Mangrovibacterium diazotrophicum: one gene and its partner. The protein of the gene in region 1 interacts with the protein of each later gene in a pairwise test. Links are inferred from orthologs where the notes say so. Each region holds a gene or a part of one and is shown on either strand. Other genes may lie near its edges.

Region 1 (2,877 bases):
AAACCAACCTGATGGATGCGATTTATTACCTGTCGTTTTGCAAAAGCTTTTTGAACTCGGTTGATGGAATGAATATCCGTCACGAAGAAGAGTTTTTCGTCATTCAGGGGAGATATCAGCGACTGGATCAGGAGGAATTGATTCACTGCGGGCTGAAACGGGGACAGAAAAAGAATTTCAAACGAAACAAAAAAGAATACCGAAAGCTGGCCGAACACATTGGTCTGTTGCCGTTGATTATCATCACTCCCTCTGACAGTGACTTGATTACCGGTGGGAGCGAAGAACGTCGCAAGTTTTTGGATGCTTTGATTTCGCAGTACGATCATAATTACCTCGAAGCACTGATTCGTTACAACCGGGCGTTGCTGCAGCGCAATAAGCTGTTGAAACAGTTCGCATCGGAGCGTTTTTACAGCGCCGAAAGCTTGGAGATTTGGGATGACCAGCTGGTTCTCTATGGCCAGCAAATACATACCAAGCGCGTGGAATACATTGCGCAGTTGCAACCCATTTTTCAACAATATTACGAGCTTATTTCGTCAGGGAAGGAGATCATTGGGATGGAGCACGAGTCGCAGTTGTACGAGGGCGATTTTGAGCAGCAACTAAAAGAATATCGTGATCGCGACCGGGCTATTCAATACACAACAGTCGGCATCCACAAGGATGATATTCTGTTCAAATTGGGCGATTATCCAATCAAAAAGCTCGGTTCGCAAGGACAAAAGAAGACCTACCTGGTGGCCATGAAACTGGCTCAATTCGACTTTATTAAAAAGATGGCCGGAATGACACCGATTTTGCTGCTCGACGATATTTTCGACAAGCTCGACAAAAGCCGGGTGGAGCAGATTGTGAAATTGGTTGCTGACGATCATTTTGGACAGATTTTTATTACCGACACTAACCGTGAGCACCTGGATCAGATTATTCGGGAGGTGCAGGCTGATGCCAAGATTTTCAGAGTAGTTGACGGAACCGTAAACGATGTAACCGATGAGAAAAAGTAATACCGAAAAACTGAGCGAAGTTTTACGCCAATATATCAATCAAAATAACCTTCAACCCAAACTGTCGGAGTTGGATATTGTGCAATCGTGGGAGGCGATCATGGGGAAAACCGTGGCTTCGTATACCGAAGATTTGCGTGTCAGCAACGGTACCTTGTTTGTTAAACTGAGCTCGCCGATTCTGCGGAATGAGTTGGTGATGATGCGGGAACAAATAAAAAAGCACCTGAACGAACATGCAGGTGCTGAAGTTATTCGGGATATTATTTTTCGTTGATTAAAAGCGCTCGACCCGGGAGAAAAAGAAATCGCTCTCGCGAATGGCGCTCGCGTCACTGTCGGAACCATGAACCGCATTTTCCCTTTTGTCTTGAGCATACAATTTTCGAATAGTTCCTTCTTCTGCTTCTGCGGGGTCAGTTGAACCGATCAATTTTCTGAAATCAGCTACGGCATTTTCTTTTTCAAGAATCACGACAACAATTGGCCCCCGGCTCATAAAATCAGTGAGGTAATCGTAAAACGGCTTTCCCTCGTGTTCCTGGTAGAACTCACAGGCCTGTTCTTTTTTCAGTTTTGTATATTTCAAAGCTTTAATCACAAATCCGGCTTCGTTCATTTTTGCGAGAATGGGGCCTGTTAGGTTGCGTTCAACAGCGCCTGGTTTGATAATAGTGAATGTTACTTTACCTGGCATAAATTTTACTTGTTAGTTTTACAAAAGGAGAATTCATTAAATTTAAAAATAAATCAATTGAATTCCGTCGGGCTTTCATTATTTTTATCTTTGTGCACCCTTAAAATTTAACATTTTGAAACCATTTAATATAGAAGATATTAAACGATTGCGGGCTGAAATCGAACAGCTCGAAGGTACTATTGTCATTGTTCCGCACATTAATCCCGACGGCGACGCCATTGGCTCTGTGCTGGGGCTGGCATCTATTCTGAAGAACGCCGGAAAGCAAGTTACAGTGATTTCGCCAAACCACTTCCCCGAGTTCCTGAAATGGATGAAAGGCTCTGACGAGTTGCTGGTTTATGTGAATGCACGAGAGAAAGCTGCGAAGATTCTGAACGAAGCAAGCATGCTGATTTGCCTGGACTTTAATCACCTTTCGCGGATCGGCGAATTGAAGGAACTGATTGAAAACTGGAGCGGTAAAAAAGTGATGATCGACCATCATCCATACCCGCAGGGCTTTGCTGATCTTGAATTTTCGCATCCCGATTATTCGTCAACTGCCGAGCTGGTTTTCCACGTTACGAAAGCAATGGGATACGAGCAATACATCGATTTGGATGGGGCAGAATGCCTGTTCTGCGGGATCATGACCGACACTGGTTCTTTCGATTACAATGTGTCCGACCCGCAAACGTTCAATACGGTGAGTGAATTGCTGGCTTTCGGTGTCAACCCGGAAGATATTCATGGGCGCGTGTTCGACAATTACTCGGTTGATCGGATGCGCCTGATGGGATACTGTTTGAGCGAATGCATGGAAGTTTTCCCGGAATATCATGCGGCAGTGATGTACCTCTCGAAAGAAACCAAGGCGAAATTTCATTACCAAAAAGGCGACAACGAAGGTTTTGTCAACATGCCGTTATCGATAAAAGGCATTCATTTTAGCGCTTTCTTTACCGAGAATGACGACCAGATTAAAGCGTCATTCCGCTCGAAAGGTGAATTTGCAGTCAACGAATTTGCGACGGCCCATTTTGGCGGTGGCGGACACCGGAATGCAGCAGGAGGCGAAGTGTTCGACACGCTGGAGGCAACCGTTGAACGGTTCCGGAAGTTGTTGCCCGAATACGCTGAAGAGCTGAAACGAACCAAACAGGACTAAATAATAATCTGAAT
Region 2 (2,900 bases), 1.6 Mb from region 1 along the record:
ACGCAACTGCATAAATTAAACTAGCCGGCTTGTCTGCCCGCCAGCTTAAATCGCGCATACCGGCTCGGCAAGCCATAAATCCCTGCGGCAGCTCTTCCAAAAGGGGAACTTCCAATACCGTCTTCACCAATTCTCCGTCGCTGGTATAAATTGTACTAATTTCAGGGAAACGACTGTAAGGAACGATGTAAGAAAATGGCTTTTCAACCCGACTTACAAGAACGTAACCGCCATCCGGTGAAAAACGAATATTATCATACATCGCTGTTGGCAACCACTTTGTTTCGGTACCATCCAAATCGACTTTTACAATTTCCGACAAAGCCAGTTGCTCGAAATTGAATTCATCATTCGGATTTTTCAGCAGATCCTGATAAGTGCGGTTTTGTGCTTTCTGCCCTTCATTTTCAGAAACCGTCGGTCCTGTTGGAACAACAAGCTTAGTATCGATCAATGGCTTCCGATCCGAGGGAACCGTTTTTAAAAGCAGCGCGTGGCTATCAGCAAACCAATTAATCACATCTCCCAAATTGGCATTCACCGGAAGTGTACTGAGCTGCTTCGCTGTTGCTGACTGAACATCCAACAACCAAAGCGTAACAACATCGTCGCCGGTATTGGTAAAAGCGATGTAGTGTTGATCCGGTGACCACACAAAATTTGTAAGGCGTGCATCCTCAGGCAGCCCCTCAACATCCCTGACCGCTTGATCCTTCCCGACTAAATGCTGAACTTTCAAATTATTGTAGTAGGTAACCCGACTTCCGATATTCGTTTTCGGATTAATGCGCAAGCCCGCTAAGCGCAATTCTTCTTCTGATAATTCTTTTATTGACTTGTAACTGTCGCGGTAACGAAATACAATCCATTCCCGTTCGTTGTCCATTGACACGAGAGGAGCCCGTGGAACATCAATCAAATCCAGAATTGCTTTGTCCGGTTTTTGATAACTTATATCTTCCTGTGCCTGAACCGCAACACAGAGAATCACAAAGAATAGTAGCAAAAATGTTTTCATTAATTATTGTTTTTTGAATTCATAGGATAATATCTTTTCAGAAATTGTCGCCTCTCAAAAGACCAAAACACGAATTAGACAACAACCAAAAAGCTAGATTGGACGAATCCTCACATAAATAAAGACACACTTTGCATGAAAAAGGGACAGATTTGTCAAAAAATTACCATCGAATTCTTTCAATTCCCTTTTCTGTCAGAAATTCGTTGGCTCTGCTGAAGTGTTTATTGCCGAAAAAACCACGGCTAGCCGATAGTGGCGAAGGGTGAACAGATGTCAATACCAGATGTTTGTTGCGGTCGATAAATTCCCCTTTCCGGATGGCATAGCTCCCCCATAAAATAAAGACAACATTCTCTTTGGTCTCGTTGATTCGATGAATTACAGCGTCGGTGAAATCTTCCCAGCCTTTTTTCTGATGCGAGCCTGCCTGATGTGCTCGAACTGTCAGCGTTGCGTTTAAAAGTAGAACGCCTTGTTTGGCCCAATCGGTGAGATTACCCGAAGCTGGAATCGGTTTATCCACATCTCCTTTCAACTCCTTAAAAATGTTGCGCAGGCTGGGAGGAAAGTCAACCCCGTCATTCACCGAAAAACAGAGTCCGTGCGCCTGCCCCGGTCCATGATAGGGATCTTGCCCGAGGATGACCACCTTCAACTGATCGAAGGAGCACTGATCAAAGGCATTGAAGATTAGCTTTGCCGGCGGATAAACCGTGTGCGAACGATACTCCTGATGCACAAACTCGGTGAGTTTTTCAAAATACGGTTTCTCAAATTCATCGGCTAGTACAGCCTTCCAGCTTTCTTCAATTTTAACATCCATGGGCTAATTGCTTGTTTATTGCGGTGCACTAAAATAAAAGATTTGTTTGGACGAGGCAAGCAATAGGTAGCCACAAGTAAAAAGCCTGAAGCGGCAAGAGATGCCATTGGTAGTCATAATTATTTGTAGTGTAGCGTTCTGTAAGCAACAAGCGACTAGTAACCAGCAACCAGAATCACTTCACTCTTCCGGGGTTCTTCTTCACAAAGTCTCCCCAGCCTTTGTATTCAGCTTTGGCGATTGGATTTTTCATTTGCAGGTAGTGACAAACGGCCACCGCTACCGCATCGGTCGCATCCAGCTCCGGCGGAAGGTTGTCAATCTTCATGGTGTTTTTCAGGAAATAGGCAACTTGCTCTTTGGCTGCCCGTCCCATACCGGTGATTGCCTGTTTCACCTTCAGCGGTGCGTATTCAAAAACAGGAATGTCGCGCTGCAGGGCGAGTCCCATCACGATTCCCTGCGCACGTCCCAGCTTCAACATAGCCTGAATATCCTTTCCGTAGAACGGTGATTCGATGGCCAGTTCATCCGGCAAATATTCCTCAATCAGGGCCTGTGTGCGAATAAAAATATGCTTCAGCCGGAGGTAGTGATTGTCGTAACCTTTTGTTTTGACAACCCCGACATGAAGGATTTTCGGTTTATTATCTTTCACCTCAATCAAGCCATAACCCATCACCACAGTACCCGGGTCTATTCCTAAAATACGTTTTCCTTCTAAACTCATGAATTACGATTTCGATTGTCGTAGAAGCCGCCACCCAAATGGTAAACGGAGACGGACTTGCTGAATGACAATTCCTAAAAGTATAAAACTTAAACCAATAAACGTGGTTGCATAGATCGTTTCGCGCAAGATCAAATGGATAAACATCAGCGAAATGAAGGGCGACAGAAACACAAAATTCCCGGTAACTGCATTGTTTTCACTTTTATGCAACGCATAAATCCAGATAATATAGGTGATACCCAGCTCAAACATGCCGACATACACAGCCGCGCCCAACGCTTTTGCCGTCACCGGAAAATCGAAAGCGCCCGGCTCGAAGAAAC

What was found.
Region 2: the proteins of ndk (region 1) and ung interact in binary tests that used the Escherichia coli proteins (3 or more experiments, as listed by UniProt). The link is inferred for Mangrovibacterium diazotrophicum from one-to-one orthologs.

Annotation. Positions count from the first base shown.
Region 1 is NZ_RAPN01000001.1:1,019,958-1,022,834, reverse strand. What follows is about bases 1-2,800. They hold ndk (nucleoside-diphosphate kinase), read right to left. Parts: upstream 1,711-2,800; coding sequence 1,291-1,710; downstream 1-1,290. Other genes in these bases: BC643_RS04090 (DHH family phosphoesterase), read left to right, coding at 1,826-2,800; BC643_RS04100 (DUF721 domain-containing protein), read left to right, coding at 1,000-1,290; recF (DNA replication/repair protein RecF), read left to right, coding at 1-1,013. Outside these bases: more of BC643_RS04090, read left to right, coding at 2,801-2,863; BC643_RS04085 (FKBP-type peptidyl-prolyl cis-trans isomerase), read left to right, coding at 2,876-2,877. UniProt on the Escherichia coli protein: Major role in the synthesis of nucleoside triphosphates other than ATP. The ATP gamma phosphate is transferred to the NDP beta phosphate via a ping-pong mechanism, using a phosphorylated active-site intermediate.
Region 2 is NZ_RAPN01000001.1:2,590,803-2,593,702, forward strand. The notes cover bases 14-2,836. They hold ung (uracil-DNA glycosylase), read right to left. Parts: upstream 1,845-2,836; coding sequence 1,182-1,844; downstream 14-1,181. Other genes in these bases: BC643_RS10260 (alpha/beta hydrolase family protein), read right to left, coding at 14-1,018; ruvC (crossover junction endodeoxyribonuclease RuvC), read right to left, coding at 2,020-2,574; BC643_RS10275 (DMT family transporter), read right to left, coding at 2,578-2,836. In the rest of the region: more of BC643_RS10260, read right to left, coding at 1-13; more of BC643_RS10275, read right to left, coding at 2,837-2,900. UniProt on the Escherichia coli protein: Excises uracil residues from the DNA which can arise as a result of misincorporation of dUMP residues by DNA polymerase or due to deamination of cytosine.